4 regions of the Paenibacillus sp. FSL E2-0178 genome follow, and region 4 is predicted to be linked to each of the others. Evidence: predicted binding sites of a transcription regulator. Region 4 holds the regulator's gene; each other region holds the start of a gene.
What was found. The regulator LexA, encoded in region 4, represses DNA repair genes until DNA is damaged. The targets are predictions, from matches to a motif close to CGAACATATGTTCG.
Positions count from the first base shown of each region.

Region 1: the regulator LexA is predicted to act here: its motif matches at 1,931-1,944, upstream of recA (recombinase RecA).
Region 2: the regulator LexA is predicted to act here: its motif matches at 1,180-1,193, upstream of MHI42_RS29415 (YolD-like family protein).
Region 3: the regulator LexA is predicted to act here: its motif matches at 2,108-2,121, upstream of addB (helicase-exonuclease AddAB subunit AddB).

Region 1 is NZ_CP151953.1:8,189,504-8,192,637, forward strand. Features, by position in the region: gene pgsA (CDP-diacylglycerol--glycerol-3-phosphate 3-phosphatidyltransferase) at 1-380, shown strand, start outside; gene MHI42_RS35455 (competence/damage-inducible protein A) at 440-1,729, shown strand; gene recA (recombinase RecA) at 2,014-3,078, shown strand.
Region 2 is NZ_CP151953.1:6,764,980-6,768,113, reverse strand. Features, by position in the region: gene MHI42_RS29425 (M15 family metallopeptidase) at 1-335, opposite strand, end outside; gene MHI42_RS29420 (hypothetical protein) at 587-748, shown strand; gene MHI42_RS29415 (YolD-like family protein) at 785-1,120, opposite strand; gene MHI42_RS29410 (hypothetical protein) at 1,364-1,954, opposite strand; gene MHI42_RS29405 (PH domain-containing protein) at 2,183-2,680, shown strand; gene MHI42_RS29400 (glycosyl hydrolase) at 2,698-3,134, opposite strand, start outside.
Region 3 is NZ_CP151953.1:6,612,905-6,616,038, reverse strand. Features, by position in the region: gene addB (helicase-exonuclease AddAB subunit AddB) at 1-1,966, opposite strand, end outside; gene MHI42_RS28685 (class I SAM-dependent rRNA methyltransferase) at 2,741-3,134, opposite strand, start outside.
Region 4 is NZ_CP151953.1:9,066-12,199, forward strand. Features, by position in the region: gene MHI42_RS00065 (hypothetical protein) at 38-595, shown strand; gene MHI42_RS00070 (L,D-transpeptidase) at 682-1,020, opposite strand; gene lexA (transcriptional repressor LexA) at 1,215-1,841, opposite strand; gene MHI42_RS00080 (LysM peptidoglycan-binding domain-containing protein) at 2,038-2,451, shown strand; gene MHI42_RS00085 (DUF896 domain-containing protein) at 2,562-2,771, shown strand; gene MHI42_RS00090 (hypothetical protein) at 2,819-3,134, shown strand, end outside.

The DNA of each region.
Region 1 (3,134 bases), 170 kb from region 4:
TGGTCACCAATCTCGGCAAACTGCTGGACCCGCTTGCAGACAAGCTGCTGGTCTCTGCAGTATTGATCTCGCTGGTTGAGCTGGGAAGATGTGATTCCTGGATTGCCATTGTCATCATCAGCCGTGAATTTGCCGTGACCGGCCTGCGCCAGGTGGCACTGCTTGAAGGCAAAGTAGTGGCCGCGAGCAAATGGGGCAAGATAAAGACAGTCACTCAGATTGTCGCGATTTCGCTGCTTCTGCTTAACAATTTCCCGTTCCAGTTCGTCAGCATCCCGGTGGATGATATTGCGATTTGGGCTGCAGCGATTATCACCATCTATTCGGGTATTGATTATTTCGTGAAGAACAAGGACTTGCTGCAGCTTCATAATGCCTGAAGTTTGCCAAGCTGCTTGATTTTTGCATGATTTCTACAATCAGGAGGAGAACGCCAGCTATGAAAGCGGAAATTATTGCCGTTGGAACAGAACTTTTGCTTGGACAGATAGTAAACAGCAATGCCCAGTTTCTTTCAATAGAGCTGGCTGCGTTAGGGATTGATGTATATTTTCAGACCGTGGTCGGAGACAACAAGAACCGTCTTATGGAAGCAATTGAGATTGCACGGAACCGTGCAGATATTATATTGTTCACCGGCGGAATCGGACCGACAGAAGATGATCTGACCAAAGATGCACTTGCTGCGGCGCTTGGCCGTACCCTTCATATCGACCAGCTTGCTATGGATCATGTGCAGCGCTTCTTCGATGACCGCAAGATTGTCATGACCGAGAATAACCGCAAGCAGGCGCTGGTGATTGAAGGAACGACACCGTTGTCTAATGAAATCGGCCTTGCGGTAGGTATTGCTTTTGCAGAAGATAACAAGTACTACATCGTACTGCCGGGTCCACCCCGGGAGATGAAGCCGATGTTCACAGATAAAGCCAAGCCTTGGCTGCAGCAGCATGCACTGACCAGCGAAATGCCGATCTACTCCAAGATGCTTAAGTTTGCAGGCATTGGCGAATCGCTGCTGGAGGACAAGCTGATTGACCTGATCCGCGGCCAGAGCGATCCTACGATTGCTCCTTACGCCAAGGAAGGTGAAGTGACAGTGCGTATTTCCACCAAAGCCCCGTCCGAACGTGAGGCTATGGTTAAGCTTGATGTGCTGGAGAAGAAGATTGCCGAAATTCTGCCGGAGAATCTGTATGCCAATATTGATGTGCCGCTGGAACAGCTGATTGTCGACTGGATGGCGGATGCAGGCCTGACGCTTAGTGCTGCTGAGAGCTGCACGGGCGGACTGCTGATGGAGAGCATCACGAACATCCCGGGCAGTGCTTCCATGTTCGCCGGTGGAATCGTCTGTTATTCGAACGATTTGAAGAAGAAGCTGCTGAATGTGCCTGCAGCTATGCTGGAGGGTCCTGACGCACCCGGTGCGGTCAGCCGTGAGGTAGCCGAAGTGCTGGCAGAGCAGGTGCGGATGATCGGGGATAGTGACTTTGGCTTGTCTGTTACCGGTGTAGCCGGGCCGGGCTATTCCGAACGGAAGCCTGTGGGGCTTGTGTTCGTCGGACTGGCCGAACGCGGCCGGAAGACTGAGGTATACGAGCTGAATCTCAAGGGAACCCGCGAGAACATCCGCCTGCGCACAGTCAAGGCCTTGCTGTACCGACTCTGGCGCCGGCTGGAGGAACGCAAGGTGGCAACCCCGCTTGAAGGATCGGCCTTGCAATAATCAACCGGGCCGGTATATAATTTGTTCATACGGAAGAACCGTGGCATAGAAATTCTCTGCTGCGGTTCTTTGTTTATATTCCCCGCTGGCGTGACCTCTATGATCCACCGCGTGAGACCTTTTGAGGATTAAGCTTGTGTCTCTATCATCCGGAAGGAGGCTTACAATAAAAGGGAGTATTAACCCGGGAGACAAAAAAAACGAATGTATGTTCGAAAAAAAGCTTGGCAAGACCTCCAAAACACGTTATTATAATACTATAAACAGTGAAGGAAGTGGTCTGATTGTCAGATCGTCGTGCAGCGCTTGATATGGCGCTTCGTCAAATAGAAAAACAATTCGGTAAAGGTTCGATCATGAAACTGGGAGAATCCACTCACATGAAAGTGGAAGTTGTACCTAGCGGATCTTTGGCACTTGATATTGCACTAGGTATTGGCGGACTTCCCAAAGGACGCATTATTGAAGTATACGGACCGGAATCATCCGGTAAGACGACCGTTGCACTTCATGCTATCGCAGAAGTACAGAAGCTTGGCGGACAAGCTGCTTTCATCGATGCGGAGCATGCCCTTGACCCTAAGTATGCGAATGCGCTTGGCGTTAACATTGATGAATTGCTGCTATCCCAGCCGGATACGGGCGAACAGGCACTGGAAATTGCTGAAGCTCTTGTTCGCAGTGGAGCTGTAGACATCATCGTTATTGACTCTGTTGCAGCATTGGTACCGAAGGCCGAAATCGAAGGCGACATGGGAGATTCCCACGTAGGTTTGCAGGCCCGTCTGATGTCCCAGGCATTGCGCAAGCTGTCTGGTGCCATTAACAAATCCAACACGATTGCCATCTTCATTAACCAGCTTCGTGAGAAGATCGGAGTTATGTTCGGTAACCCTGAGACCACTCCGGGTGGACGCGCTCTGAAATTCTACTCCTCCGTTCGTCTCGATGTACGCCGGGTAGAGAGCATTAAGATGGGGAACGATGTTGTGGGTAACCGCACCAAGATCAAAGTCGTGAAGAACAAGGTAGCGCCTCCGTTTAAGCAAGCGGATGTGGATATCATGTACGGCGAAGGAATTTCCAGAGAGGGAAGCCTTGTGGATATCGGTACTGAGATGGATATCGTCAACAAGAGCGGCGCCTGGTATTCTTATGAGGGCGAGCGTCTTGGCCAAGGCCGTGAGAACTCCAAGCAGTTCCTGAAAGAACATCAGGATATTGCCCTGTTGATTGAGAATAAGATCCGCGAAGCAAGTAATTTATCTACTCTGGTAGCTGCACCAACCGAAGCTGATGTGGTTGCAGAGCAAGAGGAAGAAGAGAAATTGCTGCTTGAGATTGAATAATGTAAGCTGCAGGTCCTTAGCAATTTAATTTTAATAATGAAGATAAGATATAAGGC
Region 2 (3,134 bases), 1.6 Mb from region 4:
TGCCAGTCCGCTACCTTATCCCCGTCTCCGTCACGCTTCATATCCCAGGATACGCTTTTGCCATCCGGCAGCAGCAGTGCGAAATCAATCGCCAGGCCGTAATTGTGATAGCTGTTCCCGCCCTTGGCATTGGTTACAATAGCGCCTTTCTTGGTTCTTCCTTGCGCGTATAGCGCATTCTGTTCGGCAATGGTGCGCATTCCCTGGGTAATGAGGATCGGAATCCCTCTGGCATAACTCCGCCGGATGAGCTCTGTAGCACCCGCCAGCAGCACCGGATGCAGATTGCCCAGCCACCCTGCCGATTTACTCTTCACTTGATCCAAAGTCAGCATATACTCACCCCCTGGTATAGTAAATGCCCCCTTGTACAATGTTGCATGTACACTTTCACCCCTGCATCCGCCCAAGTTTGCCAGGCTCCCTGAAGCATACGAAATAAGCCCCCAGGCAATCCTGAGGGCTTTAATGAGGCTTGATCCAGCTTAACGTAAATAGGAGCCAACAAGGATGAATTGCTGCACCACAGGCCACACTAACATGGAGTACCGTTAATCCTTAATCCCGCATGGAAAGGTGGACAACCATGGATATTCACAGTGACAGCTATAAGGTAGCCGCGCTTAGCGATCAGGAGGATGTTGTTGAAGTGATCCGCGAGGCCGAGTCGGCCATCGCCCGGATGACCGGGATTCCCGGAGTCACGCTGATTGCTTATGAAAAGACGGAAACCGCCGGGAGAAATTAACCGCTCCGTCCGCTCCGGCCAGCTTCGCCTGTACCCTCAGACGATATAGGCGTCCACAATATCATCCACGTTCAGCCACTTCCATTCCTCCGCCCACTGCAGCTTGATTTCGCGCGAGTGGGTGTGAATGGAGGTCACAAATCCGCTAAGCAGCTTGTGCTCGAGAGGGTCAAACAAGACTATCGTTACCCGCACATGACTCCGCAGCGACAAAGCCAGTGTATGCTCAATTTCCTCCAGCTTGTGCTCATCCGGAACCGGCCTGACGCTCTGCCACGTCTCCCGTTCACCTCTACTGATTACGCGCATCTGCTCCGGCAGTACTGTCCGGTTGCTGTCCCACAGGTTATTGCCCTCCAGCTTTTTGCCCATTGCCGCTCCCCCAATCTATGGTCTGTATACAATACGCAATACGTTGTCCGCCCATGTACCGAACGTATGTTTGTATTATATCCGTGATCCGGCTTTTTAAGCAAGCAGAAATATATGTAAGCACCCAGACCTGGAAGGAACGATACCGGACTCCGCCAGCACAGCAAAATAACCCCACAGCAGTGGGGCTAGTTTGAATTCATTCTGGTAATTACTCAGGCACTAAACGGGGATGAATACTTTTTAATTGGCCGTGTTTCCTGCCGTGCTCCCTGTCGTTGCAGCTCCCGTATCCGTCTTCGCAGCCGCGCCCGCCTCTGACGGGTCCACAATTAGACCTTCTGTGCTCTCTTCCGGATCAATCAATCCTGCGGCCGCTCTGGCTTCATTCAGCTTGGAGATGCCGTACAGCATCGCAACATCCGCCTGCTGGTTCATCGCATTGAATTCCTCGGCAGTTACATCAGGAGAAACCGCGCTTTTGGAGGCCTGCTCTTTAATGGAATAGGCACTTTTAAAAGCAATAATAGAATCTCTGAGCAGCGTCTGGATGGTGTCCGGCAGGCTCTTGGAAATCTTCACGTCACTCACCTGATTGGCGATATCGGAGGCGGTATCCTGGAACTCGTCCACGGCCTTCTGCAGCTCCTTGTCGGTCGCATCTCCGGTTGAATACGAAGTTAAGGTGGTGTTGAAATTTTCCAGCGAGGATTTACCCATTTCATCGAATTTTGACATTTCATTGTAGAAGCTCTGAACTGTATCCTGCACTACTTCCTGCGAAGCAGGTTCTGCGCTGTCATTGCTGCAGGCACTTAGGACTACAACGATCATAAGTAATCCTGCAAATAAAAATCGTCTCATATTTATATCCCTCCACTTAACAGAATAATATCGAATTTTGTTAAGTGCAAATGAAATTAATGTAAAATCGGCCGGGATGAAACATTTTCCTGAGATAAAGCGTATTCACAGAAAGAAACACAAGAGGAACCCGGTAGTGACTGGAAATTCTTGTTATACTATAATCAAATTATCCGTTATACGAGAGGAAGATATCTTATGCCTTATTGCACAGCCTGTGGTGCGGAATATAAGCAAGGTGCCAAATTCTGCGGAGAATGCGGAGCAGGTACAGAGGATAATAACGCTCCGGCAGCAGCACGCCGTCCGTCGGCAGACCGGGTCTCCGGAACAAGCACAGAAACCGAGCTGTGGCAGGGTAAGCCTGCGGGCATATCCGACCGGCTCAAGGGGCTTATTGGACTCAATACCACCAGATACACGATTACTACCCAGCGGATTATGGTGAAGAGCGGACTGATCGGCAAGGATGTCGAAGAAATCGAGCTGCTGCGGGTCAATGATTTTTCCGTCACGCAGTCGATTCCCGACCGTATATTAGGCATTGGAACGCTTACGATCCTCTCGGATGACGCCTCGTCGCCGCAGCTTCCTTTCCGCAAAATCCGCAAGGTTCAGGCTGTAAAAGACGTGCTGCGACAAGCGGTCCGCAACGAAAAAGTCGCCAACAACATCAGCTACCGCGAACAAATCTGACCTAAGACCTTCCCCTGTCAAGGAAGATACAAAGCCCCTGCCGGAATTACGCCTTTGACCTGGCTGGGGCTCTCCCACATCAGCACGGCCCGCGCATCCCCCTGGTTCTCGTAATACTCTACTTTCAGCTCATGCAGCTTACCCGCAATCAGCTTCACACTGCCTTGCCGTTCCTGCCCGCTCTGCTTCATCCAGCTGTCAATAATCAGCTTGCCGTCAATCCATACCCGGATGCCATCATCCGAAGAAGTATAGATGCTGTAAGTCTCACTGTACACCGCACTTAACCTGCCGCTCCATCGTACCGAGAACATATCTGCACCAATAGCCGGATCAGGGGCTGCCTGTCTCCAGATGAAGTTGATGTTGGCATCCGTCCGGGTGAGGGCGGGCTTACCGCTGAGCGTAATGTTATTGTAGTACTGGCCATACAAGCCCGGCTTAGGAATGCCGC
Region 3 (3,134 bases), 1.7 Mb from region 4:
CATTGTAGATCAGGAAGCGCTCATCCAGCAGCTTGCGGGATGAACCGGGGGCGAGCTCCATACCGGCATTCTCCAGCAGCAGACGCTCTCCCTCGGACAAGATCCCGTCTTCCTTGAACTGCGCCGGAACCACACCTTCATTGAAGCCCAGCAGGAAGGCATACTTCACGCCCGACACCCGCGTACGGTCCATCGTTCCGACCAGCACCTGATCAAGGGCAGGCGGGACAAGCCCCATCTTGAGCTCAGCCAGCCCTGTTTCCAGCACGCCGGCGAACAGCTCAAATTCCATTCTTTCCTTGCCCATCATCTCGGCAATCTGATCGAGCAGATCCAGCACAGCCCCCCACAGCTGGTTATGCTCACGGGCAGCTTCCGGGCGTCCCTGCTCCAGAGATTCGGCTCCCATCCGTTCCAGCTTGCGCGCCGCCTCTGTGTCCTCAAGCAGCAGATATACCGCTCTGCACAGCTCCAGGCCGCTGCGGCTGGCTTTGACCCTCTGCTCAAAAGCCTGCAGTGGTCCTGTGATCGCGCTCCGGCAGGCTTCCATTCTGGCCAGCATGGCTTCATCTACGGCCTCACTCCCCTCCAGCGAGAGGCGGGGAATGCCTTTCCAGGAACGGCCGTCAGTCCACCGGTACCCGTGAATACCGCAGGCCAGCACGTAATTCTCCAGTTCATCCATATTGGCGCGCGTAATGCTTCCGTCCAGCGGAAGCAGCAGCTCGGTCTTCACGCAGCGGAACACATCCTCATAGCGCCAGCGGCGGCGGACTACATCCAGAGCGGAACGGATGAATTCCACCAGCGGATGATGCAGCTCATTCAGCTTCTGGTCCAGGAAGAACGGAACGCCGAAGTCCTGGAACAGCGGAGCAATCAGCGGCTCATAATCACTCATATTCCGCATGAATACAGCCATCTCACCAAACTTGGCCCCTGAATCTCTGGCCAGGCTAAGCATCTCGCGCAGCACGCCTTCAACCTCTGTCCGGCGGGAGGCCGCAGCCCGGATACTGACTGCCTCCTCCACTTGCCCGGCCGCTCCGTTCCAGCGCAGCCGTCGCTGGAATCCGCGCTCCAGATGGGCTAGAGCCGGACTCTCCTTGAACCTTGGAAGTACAGGCGGGGCCAGAAGCTGGTCCCAGACTGTAAGGCCCATCTCCTCGGCCATACCCCGCAGCTTGATATATGTAACCGCAGCCGGGTGAAACAGCTCCAGCTCATGCGGCGCCTGGCCTGCGGGATAGATCCGGTCCAGCGTCAGGGCAATGGTCACCCCCGAAGCATATTGCATAAGCTCACGCAGTACGATGAATTCCTGATTGGTAAACCCATGGAACCCGTCTACCCAAATCTCGGCTCCCCGGATATAGCCGGAATCCTGAATATGCTCAGCCAGCTCAGCCAGCCTGTCCTCCTGATCCATGTAGAGCTGTGACATTTCCTGCTCCAGCTCACTGAAGACCAGGTGCAGATCTTCCAGCTTGCCGGCCAGAATCGGACTTCCTCCCAGGGCATCCCGCATTCTGCCGAGCTGTTCTTCGAGGTCACCTGCTCCAAGGCAGCAGCGCTTGAGCTCCGTGTGCAGGTCGCTGAGCCGTTCCACGAATCCTGGCCGGTCCGAGGAGGCGCCGAACAGCTTCAGTTCCTCCTTGCGTCGGTTGACGATCTTATAGATCAGCATCTTCTTGCCTTCCTCGCTGATTGGCAGACTCGCGCTGCCGCCGGTCTCCTGCTTCACCCGGTAGGCCAGCCGCGAGAAGCTGAGTGTCTGGGCGCGGATGCTGCCCTTCACGTTGCCCGCAGCCAACAGCCCGCGCTCCGCACCGAATGATCCCTGTTCAGGGACAAGTATAATTATCGGCGCTCCAAGCGGCTCTGTCTTCAGCCGTGAGGATACCGTCTCCCATATTGTAGTTGTCTTGCCGCTGCCCGAGCGTCCGATCAAAAAGTTAACCGTCATATCAGCAGACTCCTTCCGTGGCGGAGAATTAGAATGCAGGCCGCCCTGCTGCTGCACACACAGAAGCGGATTGCCTGATGAATATCAGAATCTATGAATAATCTCGTCCCAATAGTATAGCATACCTCCACCGCGCGCTCCAGAACGTACGTTTGCCATTGTTTGCAAATACCTGCCGCTTTTTTTAGGCCACGGCAACCAAGGGCAACAGCAAAGAAGACTCTCCCGGAGCCATGGATCAGCTGGTCGGGAGAGCCTGGATGGATTGTATTATTTAGCCGGATCGGATATATAACCGGGATAGCCGCAGAATTAAGTGTCATAAATCCATCTAGCATCAATCCGGAAGGATAAACCGGATTATTAAATGGAGAAAATCCAATTAAATCAGCAGAGTCACTCCTCTGCTGATTCCGGCTCAAGTGCAGGACAGCACCCAGCGCGATTCCTCTGCGTAGTTCATGATCCCCAGCCCGGGAAGCGGACTGAAACTCCGTTATATGAGCAGATCAGGCGGATTCGCCGGGCAAACGGACTCAGATTCCGCTAAGGGACCAGTCAGAGCTCCTAATGGAATCCAGCCGGCAACATAACGGAATCTCAGTCCGCTTAGGCCCCATTCTGAGGTTTTTTGGAGAAATAGGAGCTTCTCAGTCCGCTTCGCTCTGCTGACGGTTCCCCGCTACAGTGCACAGCAACTTCCCTGTAAGAAAAAAAGAGAGCCTCAGTAGCTGAGACTCTCCCGGACAAGCCTTCCGGCTTGAACTAACATCATTATTTGCTGCGCACTTCAAAGATGGCAAACTTCAAATAATGCCCTTCGTCCACGCCGAGGATCTGCGGGTGATCCTTGCCTGCGGCCCGCCACTCGATCAGCCGGAGCACTTTGCCGGCATCCTTGGCCGCTTCCTGGATGGTCTCCAGGAACAGCTGCGGCTGCATATGGTACGAGCAGCTGGCCGTAACCAGATATCCGCCTTCGTTAACCAGCTTCATCCCGTGCAGATTAATGTCCTTGTATCCGCGGACAGCGCCTGCTACAGCACTTTTGGTCTTGGCAAAAGCGGGCGGATCAAGAATAACGACATCCCACGTACGTCCGCCGCCTGCCGTCATCGGCTTCGCGGTATCCGCCTTGGCAGCCGGCTTAGCGCCGGGTTTGCTCTCT
Region 4 (3,134 bases):
AAGCTGCACAAGAGCTTGATACAGGAAGGTGTGAAGAATGGACGATCAATTACGCCAGCGTTTGGGACTGCCGGAATTACAAGATAGTACACTGTTGGTTAACGCAGATCCGGTGATGGAAGAAAGTTCTAAATGGGATGCAGCCGGAACCACCGTGCTGAATGTCTCCAGAGAAGATGTGGAGAAGGGGCGGCTCGAGAGCTATTTGCGTGAATTTAAGAAATATGAGAAGAAGCGACTACGGGGCAAAATCATAATTATATTCAATGGGTATGAGCAGGATCGCCGGGAAGTCTATCAGGTACGGGAGATTACGAACTGGGTTGACCGTCTGCTCAAGAATGTGCCTCATCTGTTCTATTTCCTCAGCAGAGACAATTACGCGATGCGGATTGCGTTCTTTTGTCTGTCTGAGGTGGTGGGCCGCTCCGGGATGGAAGTGTCCATCACTAAAGAACAGGGACGCAGGCTGATCGAGAAAGTTACCAAGAGTGCATTGGTCTATGCCAAAAAAAGCAAAGACTCACCTGCGGAACAGTGGAGTCTGGCTGAAAGTATTCTGGACGAGCTTGGTTATGAGCAAACTGTGCAATAATGCTGTAAAGAACCCCTTTGGCGTAAACCCGTCAGAGGGGTTCTTGTGTTCAATATTGGGATTTATAGGCGGCTGCATGACTGCGGCTACTCCCTGATGGTTACACGGGTGCCAATGGGAATGATGGCAGCCAACGCGACCACGTCCTGGTTATACATGCGGATACAGCCGTGGGATACCATATGGCCGATGGAAGAAGGGTCATTGGTTCCGTGAATTCCATAATGCGGCTTGGACAGGCCCATCCAGAAGGCTCCGAACGGTCCGCCCGGGTTGGGTTGCTTGTTAATGATCGTGTACTCGCCTACCGGCGAGACGGTCAGCATTCGGCCAATGCCGACAGGAAATCCCCTGGTTACGGTGTCATTATCAAGCAGATAAAGCATGCGCTGTGAAAGGTCGACAATAATTCGATAGTTGGGCATGGGATCAGCACTCCTTTGTAACAGGATATGTGCGGATAGCTAAAGCGGTTCGGAGTAAAAAATGCCAAAAAACCAACACAGGAACAAATGTTCCTGTGTTGGTTTTTTGGCATTTTGGGCAAGCGTAACAGGATCTAAAGAGGAAAAAGGCTGCTTCGCGTGATGCGGAGCAGCCTGATTATGGAGGAGAAAGATTAATGAATATCGCGGAATAATCCAATGACTCTGCCCAAAATAGTAACGCGGTTAAGGCGGAGAGGCTCGTAAGCCGGGTTCTCCGGCTGCAGCCGGATATGATCACGTTCTTTGTAAAAGGTCTTAACGGTTGCTTCATCTTCTTCGGTCATCGCAACAACGATGTCACCATTATCTGCGGTTTGCTGTTGGCGGACAATAACATAATCGCCGTTCATAATACCGGCATCAACCATGCTGTCGCCGAGTACAGAAAGCATGAATACCTTGTTATCCCCTACGTAATGAGTAGGAAGCGGGAAGTAATCCTCAATATTCTCTGTAGCGGTAATAGGAACACCAGCAGTAACCTTGCCAATTACAGGGATACGGGTAACCGTCTGGACGAATTGATGTACATTCTCTGAATCTTCCTGTCCGAGCAATTCAATTGCACGCGGTTTCGTAGGATCGCGCCGGATCAGGCCTTTCTTCTCAAGCCGGTCCAGATGACCGTGCACTGTAGAACTGGAGGCCAGGCCAACAGCTTCACCAATTTCCCGAACGGACGGAGGATAACCCTTGCTGCGGACTTCGTTACGTATAAATTCCAGGATCGCCAGCTGGCGACTCGAAATCTTTGACATCGGAATCAACCCCATATACTATGTTTGGGAAAATTATAACATAGAACTGCCGTTCGTACAAACATAAGTTCTAAATTGTGAGAATTATAGCCCAAAAAATAAAGGGAACAGTTGTTCGAAAAAACTATTGATCAAAACACATGTTCGTGTTATATTATTTTTGAAAGTAAGAACAAGTGTTTGGAGGACGATATTTATGTTAAAATACAGTACCTACAATAGTATCTACAATGAGGATATCAAGGTGTCCGCTCCCGGTAATCCATTACCCCATAATCTATTGGCACAATTCAGAGACAAGACCCTTCGCCTGCTGTCTGTACTTACTTCAATATTCCGCCAGGTCAGCTTCATCAAGATATCTCTGATACTATTACTCACGATTTCCGGATTTACAGTAGTCGGTAATGTGTTCGCTGGTTCTGTCACTTTAATGAAGCCTGAGAAACGGATCGTAGTTGAACGCGGAGACACCTTGTGGAGCATTGCCCTCAAGAATAAACCGGATGACATGAGGACTGCTGTATATATAGAAGGGATCAAGAAGTCAAATGGTCTGAAGGACAGCGGAATTAAGGCAGGAGATATACTGTCTGTGCCGGTATATTAACCGATAGAAGCATACTGGTGTTCGACTAAGAGAGCTTTCAGGGGGTAGACCTTGACAAGCTCTTTTTCTCATGGCAAAGTTAGAATGAATTTATAGGGGAGGGGAAAGTATTGAATATTGACGAATTGGTCGCACGCATCAATGAATTGGCACGCAAACATAAGGAAAGCGGCCTGAATGAGGAAGAATTGGCAGAACGCGCCAAACTCCGCGAGATTTATCTGGGCAATATCCGCAGCAATTTCCGGGCCCAGCTTGATACCATTGAGATTGTGGATAATCCGGAGCATGAAGAAGGCAACAACGGACAGAAAGCTTAGTCTGCGGCCTTTTCATAGATAATACAGGATGACTAGGGGGAACTAACATGGCCCGTTCTTGGGAAAGAATGGTTCAACGCAACACCAAGCAAATCAATCAGCAAAGAAAGAAGCAGGGAAAAGAGACGATATATGCAACGAACTCTAAAGCTGCTGCAAAGAGCACCGATATTTTCAAAGGCCGGAATATTGTATTCCCTGTCGTATTGCTGTTGCTTGGCATTATGTTCTGGGTAGTCGGTTCCATTGATGAAGCGAAAGGAAGCGGAATACTGGCTAACTGGCTGGGGGTAGTGCTGTACTTCCTGCTTGCCGCGCTGCTATTCTTCCGCCGTCCGTTCCTTAAGGTGGAACGCGCCCGTC